Regions from separate parts of the Mesorhizobium sp. L2C066B000 genome, predicted to be linked through region 1. Evidence: predicted binding sites of a transcription regulator. Region 1 holds the regulator's gene; each other region holds the start of a gene.

Region 1 (5,971 bases):
GAGGCAAGCGTCAGCGAACGCTCGCTGTTTGCCGATAGTCCCTATGCCGAGCCGCTGCCCCTCGCGCTGCCTGAGCCGCATCCCGGCGTCGCGCCTGCGCTGCCCGGTCACGCCTTGCCGGCGCAAGTCACAGCGCCCGGATCTATCGCCCGCCTGCGCAGACGGCTTCGCCGTCCGTCATGGCCCGCGCTCCGCCGCAGCCTTGCCGCGGCCGCCAACACGGAGCTCGACCGGGGCGTCGCCTTCCTGCTGGTGCCGGTTTTCCTGGCGGCCGGCGTCATCATTTATTTCTCGCTGGCCGGCGAGCCCGGCTTTGCGCAGCCAATCGCCATTGTGGTGCTGGCGACATGTTGCGCTGTCGCCACGCGACCTCGGCCGAGGACGCATCTGTTCTGCATGGCCGCGATGCTGTGCGCGCTCGGCGTCGTCGCCGCCAAGGTCGAGACCTGGCGCGCCGGAACGCAGATGCTCGGCTCCGAGATCCAGACACGGCTGACCGGCCGCGTCGTCAGTCTCGAACAGATGGAGAGCGGGCGCATCAGGCTGACGCTTGACGTGGTTTCGACCGCTTACCCCGAGTTGCGCTACGCCCCGAAGCGGGTCAGGCTCTCGGCGCGGACCGTTCCCGCCGATATGACCGCCGGCTCCCTGATCACCGGCTATGCCAGGCTGTTGCCGCCGACCGGTCCGGTGCGGCCGGAGAGCTACGATTTCTCCTTCGACAGCTATTTCACCGGTATCGGCGGCAGCGGCTTCTTTCTCGGCAATCCGAAAACCATTGCTACGCAGGGACCGCCGCCGCTGGCCGCGCGGCTCTCCTCGGCAATCGAGAACGCGCGCGAAAACATTGCCGACCATATCAGGGGCAAGATCGGCGGCGCCGAAGGCGAGATTGCCGCGGCGTTGATTGTCGGGGTGCGCGCCGGCATCCCGGACGAGGTCAACGAAGCGATGCGGCGCACCGGCATCTACCACATCATCTCCATCTCCGGCCTGCACATGGCGCTGGTTGCCGGCACCATCATGGCGTTGCTGCGTGGCGCCTTTGCGCTGTTTCCCGATTTCTCATCGCGCCGGCCGGTGAAGAAATATGCGGCCGCGGCAGCGCTTGTCTCGATCGCCGCCTATCTCGTTATTTCAGGCGTCGTGGTTGCCGCCGAGCGCAGCTTCATCATGCTGGCGGTCATGCTTGTCGCCGTGCTGTTTGATCGCGCCGCACTCACCATGCGCAATCTGGCGATCTCCGCCATTGCCGTCATCCTGGTGTCGCCGCACGAGGTGGTCGGTCCCAGCTTCCAGATGTCGTTTGCCGCCACCGCCGCCCTTGTCGGCGCCTATGCCGGCTGGGCCGATTACCGCGCCGACAAGGTGAGAACGCCGCCGGCAAAGCGCTCCTTCGTCGGCTTCCTGTCGCGAAAATTCGCGCTGGCCATGGGCGGCCTCGCCATGACCTCGATCATCGCCGGCAGTGCAACCTTGCTGTTCGCCATTTGGCATTTTCAGCGTGTGTCGCCGCTCAGCCTGATCGCCAATCTGGCCGTGATGCCGATTGTTTCGTTGATCGTCATGCCCTTTGCCGTGCTCAGCGCACTGGCGATGCCGTTCGGCGCCGACGGGCCGTTCCTCTATGTGATGGGCAAGGGTCTGATGGCGATGATCGCTATATCGGCCTGGATTTCCGAGCGCTCGCCGGTCGACGCCGTCGGGCTGATCTCCATCCGCTCGGTGCTGTTGGTGGCGGTCGCCCTCGTCATCGCCACCATGGCCACCACCTGGCTCAGGCTGGCGGCCGTGCCTTTCGCGCTGGCCGGCCTGTTGACGGTGCCGCAGGTGCTTACGCCCGACGTGCTCATATCCGAGGATGCGCATCTGGTGGCCATGCCGATCGGTGGCGGCGAACTCGCCCTCAACCGCGAAGGCTCCAACGAATTCACCACGGACAATTGGAAACGGGCGCTGCGGGCCGAAACCATTATCCCGCCCGAGATTTTCGAGGCAACAGATACGCGGTTCGATCTCGATCCGCTCGATCTGCCGCCCGGGTCGCCCTTCTATTGCATGGGCGATCTCTGTATCGCCCGACACCCTTCCGGAGCCATTGTAGCCCTTGCCAAAGACCGCAAGACGGCGCGGCCGGCCTGTGCCTTCGCTAGCCTGATCGTCATCGATGACGCCACGGCCTACAATCCGTGCCGCGACCCGCTGGTGCTGGTCGTGACGAAGAAACAGCTGGCCCGCGACGGCAGCGCCGCCGTCTTCTTCGATCCGCAATCGGCAGCTGCAGCGCCAACCATCCGCTTCGCCGTCGACAAGCCGTATCGCCCCTGGCACGAGCAGCGCCGCTTCTCCCGCGAAGCGCGCGGCCTGCCGCCTTACAACCAGCGTGAAAAGTACAAACCCAAGCCGGCTCAGTAGCGCCGGATCAATCCGACAAGCTTGCCCTGCACCTTCACCCTGTCCGGTCCAAAAATGCGGGTCTCGTAGGCCGGGTTGGCGGCTTCCAGGGCGATCGAGGCGCCCTTGCGGCGGAAGCGTTTCAGGGTCGCTTCCTCATCGTCGACCAGCGCCACCACGATCTCGCCGGGGCTGGCTGTGTCGGCATTGCGGATGATGACCGTGTCGCCATCGAAAATGCCGGCCTCGATCATCGAATCGCCCTTGACCTCGAGCGCGTAGTGTTCGCCGCCCATGATCATGTCGGGCGGCACCGAGATCGAATGGGTCTGATGCTGGATGGCGTCGATCGGCACGCCGGCGGCGATGCGTCCCATCACCGGGATTGAAATCGAGGAAACGGCATCGTCATTGCCGGCAGACATCGAACGCGACGGCGAGCCCGGCTTGATCTGGCGGCCGAGACCGCCTTGGCCCATCCCGCCTTGTCCCTGGCCGCCTTGCCCTTGGCCGGCTTGACCAAGACTGCCCTGAATGACGCTCGGCGAAAACTTCCTCGCCGCGTTGAGGCCTGGTGCGATCGAGTCGGGTAGCCGCAGCACTTCCAGCGCGCGCGCCCGGTTCGGCAGCCGGCGAATGAAACCGCGCTCCTCAAGCGCTGTGATCAGTCGGTGGATGCCGGACTTGGAGGCGAGGTCGAGCGCTTCCTTCATCTCGTCGAAGGACGGCGGGATTCCGCTCTCCTTCAGGCGTTCATGGATGAACATCAGAAGCTCATGTTGTTTGCGCGTCAGCATCGCGGCCCCCAAGGGTTCTGAAACCAGAATCGGAAAAAACAAACCCAGAACAAACACTATCTGTTCCAGTTGTGTTCCGCAACCTTTTAAAGTTTAATGAATGTGTTGACGTTATGTTCAGCGTAACGTTCGGCGCTGCGAGCGCCGCCTGCGCCCAGTTGCCAGCAACGGGGTGAAACGAAGACAAAGTGCCCTGCGTCGTCGGTTACGATCGCCGCTTCCCTTTCGGACGGGGCTGCGCAGCATCCGCGCCGGGTTCGCTCTGGGCATAGACCTGCAGCGTGGAGCCGATGTGAGCGGTCATCAGAGTTTTCGCACGTTCGACGTCGCGATCGAGGGCCGCTTCCATCAGGGCGGTATGGTGTTCGATCGCCACGGCGTCGCGCAGGGCCGCCACGGCCTTCCGGTGCCCATCCGTGCGGCCGGCGGCGGCGCGCAGCGTGGGGGCCAGACCCAGAAAGCGGTGATGGCGATGCAATTGGTCGGAAATCGTTGCATTGAAGCGCAGCAGCCAGCTGGATGTCGCGGCACTGAGCAGCGCCGCATGGAAGGCATCGTGTTTTTCGTACCACGCGTCGACCGCATCATCCGATGGATCGTCGAGAACAGACCCGCACCGTGAGAGACGATAGTGGGCGGCAACGACCGCGTCTTCCCACTCGCGGTCGCCCTTCTCGACCGATTCCACCAGCAGGGGCAGTTCGACCACGAGCCGCGCACGCGCCAAATCCTCGAGCTCCGCCCGAGAGACGGGAGCGACCGCAAACCCGCGGTTGCTGATGGCGGTCACAAGCCGTTCCGCCTCCAGCCGCGACAGCGCCTCGCGCAACGGCGTCCAGCCGATGCCGTAGGTGTTGCGCAGCGTGCTCAGCTTCAACGGCGCGGCAGGCGCCAGCCGGGTCGCAAGAATATCGCGCCTGAGCAGGCGATAGGCCACTTCCGTCTTCGAGGTCTGCTCGTCATCCAGCATCGTGATCCATCAGACAAAACGCTCGGCTGAGCATTATATATCAAAGCCTTTCAATGGGTGAATTATATATAATGTTGACAGTTCAAGGGCGACCACTCAAAGTCGACGGCATGTTTGGGCGGGCAGGCTCCGCCGCGCGCGTTTGTCCATGGAGGGGCGCCGGATCATGATGACACCCGATCTCGCTGCAATCGAAGCAATGGATGCCGCCGATCCGCTGCGCTCCATGCGCGAACGCTTTGTCTTGCCGCAAGGCGTGATTTATCTCGACGGCAATTCCCTGGGCGCCGCGTCAGCGGTCGTCTTCAGCGAACTGCAGCAGGCCGCCACGCAGGAATGGGCGCACGACCTCATTCGCGCCTGGAACACCGCCGGCTGGTTCAACATGCCGGTGGAACTCGGAGATCAGCTCGGGCGACTGATCGGCGCGGCTGATGGGCAGACGGTGGTCTGCGACACAACCTCTATCAACATCTACAAGCTGCTGCACGCAGCGCTCGGCATGCGGCCGGATCGGTCGGTCATCGTTGCCGAGGGCGACAGTTTCCCGACCGACCTCTACATGGCCGAAGGCGTCGCCTCGACCCGGCCGGGAACGCGGCTGCGGCTGGAGGGCGTCGACGCGGCCGCAATCGAGGACCTGATCGACGACAGCGTTGCCGTCATCCTAGTCAACCATGTCAACTACAAATCCGGCCAGTTGCGCGACATGGCGGCGCTGACGCGCAAGGCACATGACGCCGGCGCGCTGATCATCTGGGATCTCTGCCACACCGCCGGTGCCTTGCCGGTCGAACTCGACCGTGCCAATGCCGATTTCGCTGTCGGCTGCACCTACAAATACCTCAATGGCGGCCCGGGCTCGCCGGCCTTCATCTACGCGGCCGAGCGCCACCATGGAGATATCAGCCAGCCGCTCAGCGGCTGGTGGGGCCATGCGCGGCCGTTTGCCTTCGAGCAGGGCTTTGCCGTTGGCAGCGGGATCCGCCGCTTCCTGTGCGGAACGCAGCCGGTGCTGTCGATGCGGGCGCTCAAAGGCGCGCTCGATATCTGGAACGACGTCGACATGGCGGCGGTGCGCAGAAAAAGTATCGCGCTGACCGACCTGTTTATCCAGCTCGTCGAAGCCAGATGCGGCGCCTACGGGCTTGAACTGGAAAGTCCTCGCGACGGCAGCCAGCGCGGCAGCCAGGTGTCGTTCCTCCATCCGCATGGCTATCAGGTGATGCGCGCGCTGATCGAGCGCGGCGTGATCGGCGATTTCCGGGCGCCGTCGACCATCCGTTTCGGCTTCACGCCGCTCTATGTCGGATATGGCGATGTCTGGCAGGCGGTCGAAGTCCTGGAGGATATTCTGCGCACCGGCGCCTGGCAGGACGCCCGCTTCGCGGTGAAGACCGCGGTTACGTGAGAAACCAGAGCAATTTCAGGAAAAGTGTGAAGCGGTTTTCCGTCCGCAATTGCGTCAAATCAAAGAGCTAGAGCATTTCGCCGTTTACGTTAAACGGTGAAATGCTCTAGAGCCGGGTGCGGACCGTCCAGAGCTCCGGAAACAGCACGACCTCCAGCATCTTCTTCAGATAGGAGGCGCCTGAGGTGCCGCCGGTGCCGCGCTTCAAGCCGATGATGCGTTCGACCGTTGTGACGTGGTTGAAGCGCCAGCGGCGGAAGTAATCCTCGAAGTCGACCAGCTTCTCGGCCAGTTCGTAGAGCATCCAGTAGCGCTGCGGGTCGCGGTAGACGGTTTGCCAAGCAGCCAGCACGTCTTCGTTCTCACCGCGCGTCTCGCGCCAGTCCGTGCGCCCGGCAT
Region 2 (5,971 bases), on a different contig from region 1:
CAACCTGCTTGGCCTTTTCCCGTACTTCTTCACCGTCACTAGCCACATCATCGTCACCTTCGGCCTCGCAGCCCTGGTGATCGGAACCGTCGTTGTCTACGGCTTCACGAAGCACGGTCTGGGTTTCCTCAAGCTCTTCGTGCCGCATGGCGTTCCGGTGTTCCTGCTGCCACTGGTGGTGCTGATCGAAGTGATCTCCTTCGTGTCGCGCCCGGTCAGCCTCTCGGTTCGTCTGTTCGCCAACATGCTGGCCGGCCACATCACACTGAAGGTGTTTTCGGGCTTCGTCGTCAGCCTGAGCGCGCTCGGCGCCGTCGGCGTTGCCGGTTCGGTGTTGCCGCTGGCCATGGCAGTCGCGCTGACCGCGCTGGAATTGCTGGTCGCTTTCCTGCAGGCCTACGTCTTTGCGGTGCTGACCTGCATGTATCTGAACGACGCCCTGCATCCCGGGCACTGACCTAGAATTTCCGGCATCTTTCGCCGGATGGAATTGCAACGAATTACAGATCCAAAGGAGTTTAAAATGGACGCAGAAGCAGCAAAGTACATCGGCGCCGGTATCGCTTGCCTGGGCATGGGCGGCGCGGGCATTGGCCTCGGCAACATCTTCGGCAGCTACCTGGCGGGCGCCCTGCGCAATCCGTCGGCCGCCGATGGCCAGTTCGGCCGCCTGATTTTCGGCTTCGCCGTGACCGAAGCTCTGGGCATTTTCTCGCTTCTCATCGCGCTTCTCGCCCTGTTCGGCTGAGCCCCTGTTCGGCCAATTATTGGTCGGACGAGCATTGGGAAGAATTGGCTGGCCGCATTCCTGCGGCCATGCCTGATATCAGGGGATAGTCCATGTTCGTGACATCTGCGTTTGCGCAAGAGTCCGCACCCGCCGCTGAAGGCGCCCATACCGGTACGGAAGGCGACACGCATTCCGGCACCGGCGTGCCTGCCGAGGCGCACGGCACGTTCCCGCCATTCGATCCGGCGACGTTTCCGTCCCAGCTTCTGTGGCTGGCGATCACGTTCGGGCTGTTCTATTTGTTCCTGAAGAAGGTGGTGATGCCGCGCCTTGGCGGCATCATCGACGTCCGCAGCGATCGCATCACGCAGGACCTCGACCAGGCCGCCAGGCTGAAGGGCGAGGCCGACGCCGCCGTTGCCGCTTACGAGCAGGAACTGGCGGAAGCCAAGGCCAAGGCCAACGCGATCGGGCAGCAGGCCAACGACGCTGCCAAGGCTGAAGCCGAGGCTGCCCGCAAGAAGGTCGAGGCCGCCCTCGACAAGAAGCTCGGCGAGGCCGAGGCCAGCATTGCTTCCATCAAGGCCAACGCCATGAAGGAAGTCGGCACGATTGCCGAGGACACCGCTTCAGCCATCGTCGATGCGCTTGTCGGCGGCAAGACCAGCAAGGCCGAGATCTTGGCTGCGGTCAAATCCGTGGCCCGGTGAGGAGCACATTATGGACGCCACATCTCTCGCAACGCTCTGGGCAACGGTTGCCCTCGTCATTTTCCTCGGCGTTGCCGTTTACATCAAGGTGCCGGGCCTGATCGCCAAGTCGCTCGACGCCCGCGCGACCAAGATCAGCGACGAGCTTGCGGAAGCCCGCCGGTTGCGCGAAGAGGCCCAGCAACTGCTCGGCCAATACCAGAAGAAGCGCAAGGAAGCCGAGCAGGAGGCCGCAGCCATCGTCGCTGCCGCCAAGCGCGAGGCCGACATGCTTGCCGCCGAGGCGCACAAGAAGACCGAAGACTATGTCACCCGTCGCACTGCGCTTGCCGAGCAGAAGATCGGCCAGGCAGAGCGCGAAGCCGTCGCCGAAGTGCGCGCCAGCGCCGTCGACATCGCCGTCGAGGCGGCCCGCACGCTGCTCGCCGGCAAGATCGACGCCAAGGCCGGCGCGGATCTTTTCAAGTCCGCGCTGCAGGACGTGAAGGCCAGGCTGAACTGAGCGGGGTTAACTCGCTGACATCAAGCCGCCCGGGCAACCTGGCGGCTTTTTTGTTGAGCGGCGACGGACATTGGCGAAGGCGGTGGTGCGCCTGATCTCCCCCCTCGAGGGGGAGATGTCGCCAAAGGCGACAGAGGGGGTCGGTTCGACCAGGCGCGACGCTCTTTCTGCGACCAAGAAGGGCTAGCGCTTCACGCGCGGTGACCCCCTCTGGCCTGCCGGCCATCTCCCCCTCAAGGGGGGAGATTTAGCTGTCCAACCCGACAAACCCTTCTTCCTCAACCACCTCAACCCCACCCAGCCTGAACGGCGCGAATGACGCCCGGTGCAGCCTTGCCACCGGCCCATGCGCTTCGATCGCGGTGCGGTGCCGCACGGTGGCGTAGCCCATATGGACCTCGAACCCGTAGCGCTCGTGATGGCTGCCGCAGCCGCACATCATGCGGTCGCGCATCACCTTGGCGACGATCGAGGCGGCGGCGATCGATTGCGAGCGCTGGTCGCCCTTGATCAGCGCGCGGCCTTCGCAGAGGAGACCCGGCGGCACATCGCGGCCATCGGCCAGCGCCAGCTTTGCCTGGATCGGCAGGCCGGCAAGGGCGCGGCGCATGGCTTCCAGGCTGGCCTTGAGGATATTGCTGCCGTCAATGCCTTCGGCGCTGACCGAGGCCATCGACACGCCGAGCGCTGACCCCAGGATTTTCAGGAACAGCGCCTCGCGCTGCAAATGGTTGAGCCGTTTGGAATCGTCTAGCCCGTCGGGAATGTTGGCGGGATCGAGGATCACCGCCGCCGCCACCACCGGCCCCGCCAGCGGACCGCGGCCGGCCTCGTCCATGCCTGCCACCGGCCAAAGGCCTTCAGCCATCGCCTTCGTCTCGAAGGAGAAGTCGGGCTTTTCGACGATTTCGAAAAGAAGCGGAGAATCGGAACGCGCGCGAGCCATGTTGCGGCGAGGTTCGCATCGGCTCCGATTCTCCGCAAGTCCCTCCAGGGTCGAGTGGGGCAAGACCGGGAGGGCACCGTCTGCAGGCCGGGGGACAGGCCGGACGGGATTCTTGGGTCGCCTGCCAACCACGAGGGCAGGGCAGGCGCTACTTTCAGAGCAGCATCAGCTGCTCGGTCGCCTTGGCGGCGGCTACAAACTGGTCGGTTCGGAGCGTGCGCCGCTCGGCGTTGAGGCCGAGCCGCTTGGCCGTGATCTCGAAGCGCCGGCCGATCTGCCAGGCATAGGGGCCGGCGCCTTTCATCCGCTTGCCCCATTCCGAATCATAGTCCTTGCCGTCGCGCATCGAACGGATCAGCGACATCACGTGCCGGTAGCGGTCGGGATAATGGCGCAGCAGCCAGTCCTTGAAGATCGGCGCCACCTCGAGCGGCAGGCGCAGGATCACATAGCCGGCCTCGCGGGCGCCTGCGGCGCGTGCCGAATCGAGGATACGCTCCATCTCCTGGTCGGTCAGGCCGGGGATGATCGGCGCCACCATGACAGAGGCCGGGATGCCGGCATCGGAAAGCTGCCGGATCGCCTCGAGGCGCTTGGTCGGCGTCGACGCGCGTGGCTCCATGGTGCGCGCCAGCATGCGGTCCATCGTCGTCACCGACAGCGCCACCTTGGCCAGCCCGCGTTCGGCCATGCGCGACAAGATGTCGATGTCGCGCGTCACCAGATGGGATTTGGTGACGATGCCGACCGGATGGCCGCGCGCCTCCAGCACTTCGAGGATCTCGCGCATAATCCGGTATTGTTTCTCGATCGGCTGGTAGGGATCGGTGTTGGTGCCGATGGCGATGGTGCGCGGCTGATAGCCATCCTTCGACAGTTCCTTGTCGAGCAGCCGCGCCGCATCCGGCTTGGCAAACAGCTTCGCTTCGAAATCCAGCCCCGGCGACAGGCCCATGAAGGAATGCGTCGGCCGGGCGAAACAATAGACGCAGCCATGCTCGCAGCCGCGATAGGGGTTGATCGAGCGGTCGAAGGAAATGTCGGGCGATTCGTTGCGGGTGATGATGGTGCGCGGCTTCTCGACCTGCACTTCGGTCTTGAACGGCGGCAATTCCTCCAGCGAATTCCAGCCGTCGTCGAACACATGCCGGCTGACCGGCTCGAACCGGCCGGACGGGTTGATGCCCGCGGAACGGCCGCGGTTGCGATCCGGACGGACGCGCATGCCGCTCTGTTCGATCATCGCATTGGCCATCTCGGCTCGCCCTGCTCCGAAAGCAGCAATGTCCGCACGCACGATATGTTCCATTTTGGCCCTTTCCCAAGGACTGTCGGCTGGCTGTCGAATCGCTCTGTTCATGAAAATAATCCTATTTCGCTGATGAGAACAAAGCAAGAACTTTTTCGTTGGGCCATGCAAAACTGGCGCTGCGCCGGGCTTTCCGCTATTCGGCTAAAAATGCTCAGCGTTCTCATCGAAACCCGGGATGACGAAGAAGGCCTTGCCCGCACGCTCGCCTCGTTGATCGGCGGCGCGGTCGAGGGCGTGGTGCGCGATGTCATCGTCTGCGACACCGGCTCGACCGACCAGACGCATCGGGTTGCCGATCATGCCGGCTGCCACTTCGTGGCCGGCGGCATTGCCGCGGGAATCAGGCAGGCGAAGGGTGACTGGCTGCTGTTTCTGGAACCCGGCGCAAGGCTGGCGGAGGGCTGGATCGACGACGTTGTCGCTCACACGGCGCGGCAAACCATGCCGGCGCGCTTTTGCCGTGCGCGCGGCAGCCGCACGCCGTTCCTGTCACGGGTGTTTTCGGGCAACCGGGCGCTGGCCGAAGGGCTGGTCATCAGCAAGCGCCAGGCCGCTGCCCTGTCGAAGAACGCGCACAGCGCCGAAGCCCTTGCGCGCGGTCTCGCCACCAGGCGGCTCGACGCCGAAATTTGGCTGGCGCCGAAGAAGTGATGTTTCTCCCTTTTCCCGTTCCCAGGGAGAAGGGTGCCCGAAGGGCGGATGAGGGGCAGCGTCGGCGTCTCATCCGCATTGGCACGGTCGCAGCACCATCCCTCTTTTTCGCCGCAAAAAGCTATTGTGCATTGCACAAAAGCTGACGCGGGATTAGCATTCCGTTGATGCGGGATATCGGGGTTTGGGTAGTGCCGGAGCGGTAAGCAAGCGCCGCGTCGTCGTTGCTGCCGTTCATATCTGAGGACCCCGATGAACCTTTCGTCCCCTGACAAATCCGGCGCCCCCAGCCTGGAAGCCATTGCCCGCAACGGCAGCCTGCTCCGCCGCGTTGCGGTGCGTATTCCGACCTATCTCTCCGACCTGCGCGAAAATCCCGCATGGCTGCCGATGTTCGTGCTTGCCCGCACCATGCCGGCGCGCAAGCTGCACTGGCTTGGCGCCAAAGCCGCGCGCCCCGCGCAGAGTGCCGGAGCTACGATGTTCAGGGGCGTCGACCTCAAGTCGATCCTCGCGGCGCTGCGCACCGATGGCCTGTTCTCCGGACTGGTCCTTCCGCAGGCAATCCACGAAGAGATCGCCAGCTTTGCTCAGAGCACGCCGTGCTTCGGCAATTTCGACCGCCGGCTCGAATTCATGCCCGGAGAACACGCAGAAGCCGAGAAGCGGTTCGGCCGCTCTTTGCTCAGCGGACACTATTTCGAGCGCATCCTCGGCTGCAAGGCGGCACTCGCCATCCAGAACGACCCGCTGCTGCTCGACATCGCCCAGCACTATCTGGGCGGGCAGGCAAAGCTGATCACCACGCGTATCTGGTGGAGCTTTCCGACCGGCGAGGCTTCCGACGCCGACAAGAACCTTGCCTCGCTCGGCAAATATCATTTCGATCTCGACGACTGGCGGATGCTGAAATTCTTCTTCTATCTCAAGCCCTGCGATGCCGGCACCGGCCCGCATGTCTATGTCAAAGGCAGCCACAACAGGCGCAGCCTCAAGCACCAGTTGACGCTGCTGGTCGGCCATCCGGCGCAAGACGTGCTCAAGGTCTATGGCGACGACAGCCCGGTCACGCTGACCGGCGAGGCCGGCCTCGGCTTCGTCGAGGACCCGTTCGGCTTCC
Region 3 (5,971 bases), on a different contig from region 1:
TAGGCTCATTCCTGCCAGACCGGCGCCGCCCGAGACAAACTCTGGAGGCTCCATGTTCGCCAAGATCCTGATCGCCAATCGCGGCGAGATCGCCTGCCGGGTGATATGCACGGCCAGGAAGATGGGAGTGCGCACCGTTGCCGTCTATTCCGACGCGGACGCCAAGGCCCTGCATGTCAAAATGGCCGACGAGGCAGTGAGTATCGGTTCCTCGCCGGTCGGCGAAAGCTATCTGCGCGGCGACAAGATTGTTGCGGCGGCGCTGGCGACCGGCGCCGAAGCAATTCACCCCGGGTACGGCTTCCTCTCGGAAAACCCCGATTTCGTCGACCTGGTGGTGGCGGCAGGGCTCACCTTCATCGGCCCGTCGGCCGCCTCGATCCGCGCCATGGGGCTGAAGGATGCGGCCAAGCGGCTGATGGAAAAGGCCGGCGTGCCGGTGGTGCCGGGCTATCATGGCGAGGCGCAGGAGATCGTGCTGCTGGCGTCCAAGGCGCGTGAGATCGGCTATCCCGTGCTGATCAAGGCGCGCGCCGGCGGCGGCGGCAAGGGCATGCGCCGCGTCGAACATCCCGAAGATTTTTCGGAAGCGCTGTCAGGCGCACGGCGCGAGGCCAAGGCCGCGTTCGGCGACGATCGCGTGCTGGTCGAAAAATACGTCGACAAGCCGCGCCACGTCGAGGTCCAGGTGTTCGGCGACAATTTTGGCAATGCCGTGCATCTCTACGAGCGCGACTGCTCGGCGCAGCGCCGCCACCAGAAGGTGATCGAGGAAGCGCCGGCGCCCGGCATGACGCTGGCGCTGCGCGAGGCGATGACGGAAGCGGCGGTCAAGGCCGCCAAGGCGATCAGCTATTCCGGCGCCGGCACCATCGAATTCATCGTCGATGCCTCGCAAGGGCTGAAGGCCGACCGCTTCTGGTTCATGGAAATGAACACCCGCCTGCAGGTCGAGCATCCCGTCACCGAAATGGTCACCGGCACCGACCTGGTCGAGTGGCAGTTGCGGGTAGCCGCCGGCGAAAAGCTGCCGAAGACGCAGAGCGAAATCACGCTTTCCGGCCACGCCTTCGAGGCGCGCATCTATGCCGAGGACGCGGCGAAAGGGTTTCTGCCGGCGACCGGCACGCTGCATCACCTGGCGTTTCCCGACAACGCGCCCGAAGGCGCCAGCATGCGCATCGAGACCGGCGTGCGGGCCGGCGATGCGATCTCGCCCTTCTACGATCCGATGATCGCCAAGCTGGTCATCCACGCCAAGGACAGGCAGGCGGCACTCGATGCGCTCGGGACTGCGTTGTCGCAGACCGAGATTGCCGGCTCGACCGTCAACACCGCCTTTCTCGCGGCACTTGCCGCGAACGCCGATTTTTCGGCTGGTGATGTCGATACCGGCCTGATCGGCAGGCATCAGGAAGCGCTGACCGCGGTCGCCCCGCCGAGCAGCGAGATCGTTGCCGCGGCGGCCCTTGCCGCGGCGGGCGCCGGTGCTTTGCCGCCGTCGAACGATCCGTGGTCGTCGCTTGCCGGCTATGCGCATTTCCACAGCGTTGCGCGCCGCACGCGCCTGCGCCATGGCGAGGACGATATACTGGCGCGTGTTTCAGTGCGGCCGGACGGGCGCTTCGAGGTGGCGCTGGACGCGCCCTATGACAGCGTCAATTCGCATGATCTTCGCGCCGCCCCTCGCCTTGCCCGCTGGCCAGGCCACGTCACCGTGTTCGAAGGCGCGGTCGGCTACAGTTTCCTCGTCCCGGATCCGCTGGCGCGCACCGACGAGGCGGCCGCCGCTTCCGGCAGCCTGCGCGCGCCGATGCCAGGCGTGGTCAAGCTGGTGCGCGCGGCAAAGGGCGAAAGGGTGATCAAGGGCCAGCCGCTGTTGATCCTGGAAGCGATGAAGATGGAGCACACGATCGCGGCCAGCCATGACGGCGTGATCGCGGAAATCGCCACAGAGGGCGCGCAGGTCACCGACGGAACGGTGCTGGTGCGCTTCGTTGAAGAGGCTGCAAGCCGGCTGGAGGCTTGAACAAAAATGGCCGGGACAAGCCCGGCCATTTCCATGAGTACGCGGCCGCTTACTGCGCGATCGGTGCGTATTTGCCGTCGTGCCACTGGTTGATGTCGTAGCTGGCGTTCTTCAGATCGCCCTTCTCGTCGAAGGTCACGTCGCCGACCACGGTGCTGAAGGGCGTGCCGTTCTTCAGCGCTTCGGCTACCTTGACCGGATCGTCCGTTCCGGCGCGCTTGACGCCCTCTGCAAACGCCTGAACGACGGCGTAGGAGAACAGCGTAAAGCCTTCCGGCACGAAGCCGCCCGCCTTGATCTTGGCGATGGCCTCCTTGGCTTCCGGCTTGGCCTGCGGGTCCGACGGGAAGACGAACAGGGTGCCTTCACCGGCGGGGCCGGCGACCTGCCAGAATTCCGGCGAGGCGATCGAGTCCGGCATGATCAGCTGGAACTTGACGCTCTGCTCGGCCGACTGACGCAGGATAAGCCCGGCTTCCGGGTGATAGCCGCCGAAATAGACAACGTCGGCCTTGAGGTCCTTCAGCTTGGTGACGAGAGCCGAATAATCCTTCTCGCCGGCATTGATGCCTTCATAGTCGATCTCCTTGAGGCCACCGGCATTCATCGTCGCCTTCACGGCATCGGCAACGCCCTGACCGTAGGCGCTCTTGTCATGCAGGATAACGACATTCTTGCCGGCATATTTCTTGGCGATCCACGGGCCAATGAAGGCGCCCTGCGCGTCGTCACGCGTATAGAGACGCATGATCGTCGGCCAGCCGGCCTTGGCGGCGGCATCGGTCAGCTCGGGATTTGAAGAGGCCGGGCTCATCATCAGCGCGCCGGCCTCGGCGTAGACGGCGGAAGCCGGGATGCTCGAACCTGAACAGGCATGGCCGTCAATAAACTTGACGCTGTTGGCAACGATCCGGTTGGCCACAGAAACCGCCTGCTTGGGATCGCACTGGTCGTCCTCGATGTCGAGCTTGATTATCGAGCCGTTGACACCGCCGGCGGCGTTGATCGCATCGGCGGCTGCCGTTGCGCCCTGCTTGAACTGATCGCCGATCGTGGCGAGCTGTCCGGTCATCGGGCCGACCACCGAAATGGTGATGTCATCGGCAAAGGCAACCGGCGCGCTCATCATCAGGCCAAATACGGCCGCGCTCAAAATACCCGTTTTTTTCATGGTGATAGAACTCCTCCCACACTCGCGCAGCCGCTCTGGCCGCGCTTCTTTCCGAAGGCGGGACAATTTCATCCTTCATTGGGCCTGTCTAGGCGCATCGGCGCCGCTCGATTGGGCCTCATCAACGCAAAAAGCCACGCCAGCCTGTTCCGGCCGGTCGTGGCTTTTTGCTCGTAGCAGTCCCCATGCGCCCCCGCGCCACGAAAACCTGCCCGCCGTCCCCATTGTGCACGACTGGACCGTGCCGGCCTGCCGCGTTCTTGTTCTTTCATGGTCGGCCGTCTTGTCGCGGCCTCGTCGTTTCACCGGTTCCGACCGTCTTTGCGGTCTTGATCCCGGGGCTTCCCTGTTTTCGATAATCTGCCTGCGATAATCTGCTCGCGATCTCAGTGCATCGTCATCCATTCGCGGGCTTCGCGCAGCGCCTTGGCGATCTCGACCTTGGACATTGCGGCCGACAGTTCCGAGCGCAGTTCCGCGGCGCGGACCGAGCCCTTGATGGCGGCGATGTTGAACCATTTGTGGGCGGCAACGACATCGGTCTCGCAATCGCGGCCGGTCGCATACATCATGCCCAGTTCGAAAAGAATGTCGGCCTGGGCAGTTGCCCCCATGGCGCCGAAGCCGGCTTCAAGCATTTCAAAACGTGCCATTTTAGTCCCCTGTCTGGCTCCCGAGAGCGGGCCTCTTCTGTCCCCCGGTGTTCCCTGGGGAGCCGCTCTTTCGATGCTTCCGAGAATGAGGCCGAGCCTTGAATCCGTCGTTAAATGGCGTGCTTAATTTGGAGAAAACAAAGCTAAAACAAGAGGTAAACGCGGAAATTCGTTAAGGATACAAAGTCAGCAATCCCGCCGTTTCTCGACCGATTTGACGAAAATTTGCAAGGCGCCGATCAACACTCTGCTAACCACGCGAACCAAAGCCAACGCCTCGATCGTTTCATTTCCACGGGCTGCACTCTCCCGACCCCGCATGAAAATTGCGAAACCTTCCGTCGCGGCACGCTTTTGTTTTGCCGGGAGCTGGATTAGCTTACGTTTGCGTAAGGGGCAGAGAGGCGGCTGCCCCATCTAAACCAGGGAGGACAGATATGTTTCGCAAAGTGAGCTTGGCCCTGGCGGCCGCCGTGATGATGGCTGGTGCGGCTTGGGCCGATCCGATCGAAGGCAATTGGAAGACACAAGCCGGCGACACAGCAGTTATCGGCGGCAGCGGTTCATTCTCCATCACCCTGAAGACCGGCAAATATGCCGGGAAGACCATCGGTTCGCTCAAGGCGGCCGGGGCCAACAAATATGCCGGCAACATCACCGATCCGGCAAACGACAAGACCTATTCGGGCAAGGCAACACTGTCGGGCACCTCGCTCAAAATGAGCGGCTGCGTGCTCGGCGGGCTGATCTGCAAGAGCCAGACCTGGCACAAGCTCTGATCTTGCTGCTTTGAGTTGACCAACGGGGCCTTCACAGGCCCCGTTTTCTTTGCAGGACGGTCCGCGCCATAGCGACGACCGTGCCGTTTGCGGCGGCGCAAACCCGAACCGACGCTCTCTCTAAGACCTCGTCAATCACTTTGAACCGCAGATGAACGTCGGCATCAGCGCCGGTTCAGTCGCATCAGGGCATTTGATGGCGTGTTCAAGGAGACACTACGCAAATGCTCGCTCGCCGCTTCACCATCGTCTGCCTGTTGATGAGCCTGTTCGGGATGCTCTTCGCCATCCTCGTGGCCGAATCCGGCCGTCCGGCCCGTTCCTGGAATGCAGCCAGTTCCTGCCAATTCGATTGCATGAACCATTTTCGCCCCTGAGACGACAAAGACATAGATCCAAACAGAAAAGCAAAAGCCATGAACCGCATCGCCATCAACGCCCTCCAGACCCTTCGGCTCCTGCCGCGGGCGGCGCTCGTTCTGGTCGTGTTGTCGGCGCCGGTCCTGGCCATGCCGATGATGCGGGCCAATGCCGACACGACGATCGACGCGCCGGCGACGAAGAAGCATGGCGTCGGCTTTGTCTTGCTGGTCAGTCTGCAGCGCGGGTAAGGTGTGCCGGTATTAAGGTGATGCTGGCCTGCAAGTGGCGGCCTTGGTGCTCACATGCTTCGAGTACGCTCCGCTCCGGTTCTCGAAGCCAACCAGTTTGGTCGCTTCGCGCCCGTCCTCGACTCCGGCTCAGCCTTACCTGAATCTCAGCACACCTTGGGCGTGGACGAATAAATCGACCACTTGGCGGCCACCCTCCCCTCCCAAGTGCGGCCTCAAGTCTCTATATTGAGCCATGGAAAAGCGAATCTACCCACAAGCTATCGAATCGGTCGTCATGCCGGAGCCTTTCGGCAAGCAGAGCTTCGACGACGCCAAAAAGGCCGTGGCCGCCTTGCAGGTGCTCTACGACCGCAACACCAAGTTTCTGCGCGACTCCTTTGCCACGCTTGCCGCCGGCGGCGACGAAAGCAAGCGCTACCGCGCCTTCTACCCGGAGATCGGCGTCACCACCAATTCGTTCACCCAGATCGACTCGCGCCAGGCCTACGGCCACATGCCGACCCCCGGGCATTTCTCGACCACCATCACCCAGCCGGTGCTGTTCGAACGCTATCTCGTAGAGCAGCTTCGCCTGATCATGCGCAATCACGGCGTGCCGGTAACGGTTTCGGAATCGACCACGCCGATCCCGCTGCATTTCGCGTTCCTTGAAGGAACCCATGTCGATGGCGCCGCCGCCGACCGCATCAAACGGCCGATCCGCGACCTGTTCGACGTGCCGGATC
Region 4 (5,971 bases), on a different contig from region 1:
GCCGGCGAGCCGGCCCGCGGCGGCACCGCGTTTGACCGCAGCCGAGAACTCGCCCCAGTTTTGCACGCGCATCTTCTGCAGGGCCGCCTTGTACTCGTCGAGCGGATGCGCCGAAAGATAGAAGCCGACGACCTGGAATTCGCGGTGCAGCCGGTCGGCGGCAAGCCACGGATCGGTCTGCGGCAAATTGAGCGCCTGCTGCTGCGCGCCGAGCGACGCGCCGAAAATGTCGTGCTGGCCCGAAATGGCATTCTGCTGCGCCAGAGAAGCCAGCCCCATCATCCGTTCGACGCCGGCCATCATCTGGGCGCGGTCGTGGCCGAAGCAGTCGAGCGCGCCGGCCATGATCAGGCTTTCGAAGACGCGCTTGCCGACGATCTTGGGATCGACCCTTTCACAGAAATCGGCGAGATTCTTGAACGGCTTTTCGCCGCGCATGGCGACGATGTGCTCGACCGCAGCGTCGCCGACGCCCTTGAGGGCCGCCAGCGAATAGTAAATGCGGTTCTCGCCGACCTCGAAATTGCGGAAGCTGGTCATCACTGACGGCGGCACCACCTCGATGCCGAGACGCAGCGCATCCTGGCGGAAATCGGCGAGTTTGTCGGTATTGCCCATGTCGAGCGTCATCGACGCCGCCAGGAACTCGACGGGGTAATGCGCCTTGAGATAGGCGGTCTGGTAGGACACGACGGCGTAGGCGGCCGCGTGCGATTTGTTGAAGCCGTAGTCGGCGAACTTGGCCAGAAGGTCGAAGATGAAGTCGGCCTGCGGCTTGCCGACGCCGCGTTCGACCGCACCGGTGACGAAGCGCTCGCGCTGCTTGTCCATTTCGGCGCGGATCTTCTTGCCCATCGCGCGACGCAGCAGATCGGCTTCGCCGAGCGAATAGCCTGACAGTTCCTGCGCGATCTGCATCACCTGTTCCTGGTAGACGATGACGCCTTGCGTCTCCTTCACCAGATGGTCGATCTTGGGATGGATCGATGCCATCTCCTCTTCGCCATGCTTTCTGGCGTTGTAGGTCGGGATGTTCTCCATCGGGCCGGGACGGTAGAGCGCCACCAGCGCGATGATGTCCTCGATGCAGTCGGGCCGCATGCCGATCAGCGCCTTGCGCATGCCGGCACTTTCCACCTGGAACACACCGACCACTTCGCCGCGCGACAGCATGGCGTAGGTTTCAGGATCGTCGAGCGGGATCGTCGCCAGGTCGATCTCGATGCCGCGCCGGCGGATCAGCTTCACCGCCGTCTCCAGCACCGTCAGCGTCTTCAGGCCGAGGAAGTCGAATTTTACCAGCCCGGCCTGCTCGACATATTTCATGTTGAACTGGGTGACCGGCATGTCGGAGCGCGGATCGCGGTACATCGGCACCAGTTCCGACAAGGGCCGGTCGCCGATGACGATGCCGGCGGCGTGCGTCGAAGCGTGGCGGTAGAGCCCTTCCAGCTTTTGCGCCATATCGAGCAGCGTCTGCACGATCGGCTCCTTCTCGGCCTCCTCGGCAAAGCGCGGCTCGTTGGCGATGGCATCCGCCAGCTTGACCGGGTTGGCCGGGTTCTGCGGCACCATCTTGGAGAGCTTGTCGACTTGGCCGTAAGGCATTTGCAGCACGCGGCCGACGTCGCGCAGCACCGCGCGCGCCTGCAGCGTACCGAAGGTGATGATTTGTCCCACCTGGTCGCGGCCATATTTCTGCTGGACGTAGCGGATGACCTCTTCGCGCCGATCCTGGCAGAAGTCGATGTCGAAGTCGGGCATCGACACGCGGTCCGGATTGAGGAAGCGCTCGAACAGCAGCGAGAAGCGCAGCGGATCGATATCGGTGATGGTGGTGGAATAAGCGACCAGCGATCCGGCGCCCGAACCACGGCCCGGCCCGACCGGAATGCCTTGCGCCTTCGCCCATTTGATGAAGTCGGCCACGATCAGGAAGTAACCGGGAAATTTCATCTTCTCGATGATGGAGAGTTCGAAATCGAGCCGCTCGCGGTATTGTTCAACCGTGTAGCCGGCGGTGGGTCCATGCGCCGCCAGCCGGGCGTCGAGACCTTCATGGGCCTGCCGGCGCAGTTCATCGGCCTCGGCCTTCAGCGCCACCTCATTGTCGGCCACATCGCCGCCGGTAAAGCGCGGCAGGATCGGGTTGCGGGTCTTGGGATAATAGGAGCAGCGTAGGGCGATCTCGACGGTGTTGTCGATCGCCTCAGGCAGGTCGGCAAACAGCCTTGCCATATCGGCCTGACTGCGCAGGAAATTGTCCGATGTCAGGCGGCGGCGGTTGTCGGCGGCAACGACCGACCCTTCGGCAATGGCGATCAGCGCATCATGCGCGTCATAGTCGTCGCGGGCGGCGAAGAACGCCTCATTCGTGGCGACCAGCGGCAGATCATGGATATAGGCAAGGTCGACCGATGATTTCTCGATAGCGCGGTCATAACCGGAAACACGGTCCAGCTCGACATAGAGCCGGTCGCCGAACAGCGCCTTGAGTGCCAGAAGCCGCGTCTCGGCAAGATCTCGGCGATCCTCCTTCAGCGCCCGGCCGATCGGGCCGCGCGGCCCGCCGCTGAGGCAGATCAGGCCATCGCTATGGCCTTCCAGCATTGCTGACGTCAGATGCACGGGCTCGCCCGGCGGCGTCTCCAGATAGACCTGGCTGACCAGCCTGACGAGGTTGCTGTAGCCGGCCTCGGTGGCGGCGAGCAGCACCACGGCGTGCATCTCCGGACCATGGCGGCGGCGGTCGCGCTGCGCGTCGCTGGTCTCGCCGGAAAAGGCGAGATCGATCTGGCAACCGATAATCGGCTGGATGCCTTCCTTCACCGCCTTCTGGGCAAATTCCAGCGCGCCGAACAGATTGTTTGTGTCGGTGACTGCGATTGCCGGGCACTCGTCCTTGACTGCATGACCGACAACGGCGGCGACCTGCAAGGCGCCCTCGAGCAGCGAATACGCCGAATGCACGCGCAGATGGATGAACGGCCGCGCCGGCGCCTCCGGGCGCGCAGCAGCGAGCGCTGCTTCGCGCCTCAGGGGATCGCGTGGAAGTTTGTCATCCGCCATGATGTTTCAAATTGCTCGAAGGGCTTTGAGTCGATGGAGATGTATTGTCCCGGACCGGGCGATGCCAGTCCAGCACAAATGACCACCGACCACAGGCTTCCGTACCCAGCCGCACGGCTCAGAGATTGTTCGAAATTCGCTCTGGCGAGTCATATGATGGTGGTTTCGAGAACCGGAGCGCAGCGGCCATTGGTCCGTGAGCACGGGAAGCGCAGAAACCACCTTCAGATGGCCGCCGGAGTAGAATTTCCAAACAATCTCTAGGCGAACTCCATGATCACCGCATCGACAGCCAGGCTGTCACCCGGCTTGGCGTTGAGCTTCGACACGACAAGATCGCGGTCGGCGCGCAGCACGTTTTCCATCTTCATCGCCTCGACCACGGCCAGCGTCTCGCCGGCCTTGACCTCCTGCCCCTCGGCAACCGCGATCGACACGACCAGGCCCGGCATCGGGCAAAGCAGCATCTTGGACGTGTCCGGCGCCACCTTCTCCGGCATCAGCCTTTCCAGCTCCGCCGTGCGCGGCAGCATGGCGCGCGCCGTCACCGACATGCCTTTCCAGGCAATGCGCAGGCCGTTCGGCGCCGGCCTGATCTGCGCCGTGACCTTGCGGGCACCGACAGTGCCGCGCCAGATGAGGTCGCCCGACCGCCAGTCGGACGCCACGGTCAGCGCTTTGCCGCCATCGACCGACAGATCGATTTCCATCGGAATGGAGATCATGCCCTCGATGATCGAAGCCTGGAGATAGTCGTCGCCGAGCTTCACCACCCAATCGCGCTTGAGTGCGCCCGAATGCGGCGCCAGCCGCCCGCCCAGCCGGTCAAGCCGATCGCGGCGCAGAAGCTCGACCGCGGTGGCGATCGCCGCCAGCACTGCCTTTTCATCGCCATTGGGCACGATCGGCGCGAAGCCGTCAGGATATTCCTCGGCGATGAAGCCCGTCGATATCCGCCCCTCGCGCCAGCGCGGATGCTGCATCAGCGCCGCCAGGAACGGGATGTTGTGCTCGATGCCGTCGACGACGAAACTGTCCAGCGCTTCCGACATGGCATCGATGGCCTCGATACGCGTGGGCGCCCAGGTGCAGAGTTTTGCCACCATCGGATCATAGAACATCGAAATCTCGGAGCCTTCGGTGACGCCGGTGTCGTTGCGGATGAAGACATCGCCGAACTTGCCCTCCTCCGGCGGCCGGTAGCGCGTCAACCGGCCGATCGAGGGCAGGAAATTGCGATAGGGATCCTCGGCATAGAGCCGGCTTTCCACCGCCCAGCCGTTCAGCTTGACATCGCTCTGCTCGATCGCCAGCTTCTCGCCGGCGGCGACACGGATCATCTGCTCGACCAGGTCGATGCCGGTAACAAGCTCCGTCACCGGATGCTCGACCTGCAATCGTGTATTCATTTCAAGGAAATAGAAGTTCTTTTCAGCATCGACGATGAACTCGACGGTGCCGGCGCTCTGGTAGTCGACCGCCTTGGCCAGCGCCACGGCCTGCTCGCCCATGGCCTTGCGCGTCCTGGCATCGAGGAATGGCGACGGCGCCTCTTCCGCAACCTTCTGGTTCCGGCGCTGGATCGAGCATTCGCGCTCGCCGAGATAGAGGGCGGTGCCATGCGCGTCGGCCAGCACCTGGATTTCGATATGACGCGGATCGACGACGAACTTTTCGATGAAGACTCGGTCGTCGCCGAACGAGCTTTTCGCCTCCGAGCGCGCCCGGTCGAAGCCGTCGCGCACTTCCGACTGGCTCCAGGCAATGCGCATGCCTTTACCGCCGCCGCCGGCCGAGGCCTTGATCATCACGGGATAACCGATCTCGCCGGCGATCTTTTCGGCATGGTCGGCATTTTCGATGACACCAAGCCAGCCGGGAACCGTCGACACCTCAGCGGCCTTGGCGAACTTCTTCGATTCGATCTTGTCGCCCATCGCCTTGATAGCCTTGGGTTTCGGACCGATGAAGACAATGCCCTCAGCCTCAAGCGCTTCGCAGAAGGCGGCCCGCTCCGACAGAAAACCGTAGCCGGGATGCACGGCCTGCGCGCCCGTCTCCTTGCAGGCAGCGATGATCTTTTCAGGCAGAAGATAGCTTTGCGCGGCAGGCGATGGCCCGATATGCACGGCTTCGTCGGCCATTTCGACGTGCACGGCGTCGCGATCGGCGTCGGAATAGACCGCTACGGTGGCAATCCCCATCCTGCGCGCCGTCTTGATGACGCGGCAAGCAATCTCGCCGCGATTGGCGATCAGGATTTTCGTGAACATCGAAGGCGTTTCCTCGGTCTTTCGTCCTTCTTATGGGCTTCGGCAGCCTGGCTCAAGCACCGCCGGCAGCGCACCCATCAAGACACTCCCTGCCCGCCAGGGCCGTGCCGAGGGGCGAAGGTTGGGCTCGCCGACGACTGGGCCAAGATTTGCGCCATATTTGGTCGCCAAATCGGGTTGAAACAGTATAAAAACCCTGAAAGCCTGAAGACCAATCGCCTTGGGAGGAATTGCCTAATGAAAACCCGCGCCGCTATCGCTGTCGCCGCCGGAAAGCCGTTGGAAATCATGGAGGTCGACCTCGACGGACCGCGCGAAGGCGAGGTGCTGGTCGAGATCAAGGCGACCGGCATCTGCCACACCGACGAGTTCACCCTGTCGGGCGCCGATCCCGAAGGCCTGTTTCCGGCAATCCTCGGCCATGAAGGCGCTGGCGTTGTCGTCGATGTCGGCAAGGGCGTCACCTCGGTCAAGAAGGGCGACCACGTCATCCCGCTCTACACGCCGGAATGCCGGCAGTGCCCATCCTGCCTGTCGCGCAAGACCAATTTGTGCACCGCCATCCGCGCCACGCAGGGCCAAGGCTTGATGCCCGATGGCTCCTCGCGCTTCTCGATCGGCAAGGACAA

The links. Region 1 encodes LexA, which represses DNA repair genes until DNA is damaged. Its sites were predicted from a motif close to TGTTCNNNNTGTGTTCNG; they were not measured.
Region 2: the regulator LexA is predicted to act here: its motif matches at 4,272-4,289, upstream of X733_RS149180 (PA0069 family radical SAM protein).
Region 3: the regulator LexA is predicted to act here: its motif matches at 3,987-4,004, upstream of X733_RS147195 (sel1 repeat family protein).
Region 4: the regulator LexA is predicted to act here: its motif matches at 3,196-3,213, upstream of dnaE (DNA polymerase III subunit alpha).

What each region holds. Positions count from the first base shown of each region.
Region 1 is NZ_AYWZ01000019.1:79,689-85,659, forward strand. Features, by position in the region: gene X733_RS139480 (ComEC/Rec2 family competence protein) at 1-2,415, shown strand, start outside; gene lexA (transcriptional repressor LexA) at 2,409-3,191, opposite strand; gene X733_RS139470 (GntR family transcriptional regulator) at 3,397-4,161, opposite strand; gene kynU (kynureninase) at 4,331-5,572, shown strand; gene kynA (tryptophan 2,3-dioxygenase) at 5,679-5,971, opposite strand, start outside.
Region 2 is NZ_AYWZ01000007.1:81,521-87,491, reverse strand. Features, by position in the region: gene X733_RS149155 (F0F1 ATP synthase subunit A) at 1-457, shown strand, start outside; gene X733_RS149160 (F0F1 ATP synthase subunit C) at 524-748, shown strand; gene X733_RS149165 (F0F1 ATP synthase subunit B) at 841-1,440, shown strand; gene X733_RS149170 (F0F1 ATP synthase subunit B) at 1,451-1,942, shown strand; gene X733_RS149175 (ribonuclease HII) at 2,190-2,888, opposite strand; gene X733_RS149180 (PA0069 family radical SAM protein) at 3,043-4,197, opposite strand; gene X733_RS149185 (glycosyltransferase) at 4,348-4,851, shown strand; gene X733_RS149190 (hypothetical protein) at 5,104-5,971, shown strand, end outside.
Region 3 is NZ_AYWZ01000009.1:7,895-13,865, forward strand. Features, by position in the region: gene X733_RS147210 (hypothetical protein) at 1-3, shown strand, start outside; gene X733_RS147205 (acetyl/propionyl/methylcrotonyl-CoA carboxylase subunit alpha) at 53-2,029, shown strand; gene X733_RS147200 (ABC transporter substrate-binding protein) at 2,079-3,200, opposite strand; gene X733_RS147195 (sel1 repeat family protein) at 3,587-3,853, opposite strand; gene X733_RS147185 (DUF2147 domain-containing protein) at 4,291-4,632, shown strand; gene X733_RS1000000170270 (hypothetical protein) at 4,857-5,009, shown strand; gene X733_RS147180 (hypothetical protein) at 5,049-5,243, shown strand; gene X733_RS147175 (AMP nucleosidase) at 5,521-5,971, shown strand, end outside.
Region 4 is NZ_AYWZ01000001.1:1,740,174-1,746,144, reverse strand. Features, by position in the region: gene dnaE (DNA polymerase III subunit alpha) at 1-3,069, opposite strand, end outside; gene X733_RS157915 (acetyl/propionyl/methylcrotonyl-CoA carboxylase subunit alpha) at 3,330-5,342, opposite strand; gene X733_RS157920 (S-(hydroxymethyl)glutathione dehydrogenase/class III alcohol dehydrogenase) at 5,580-5,971, shown strand, end outside.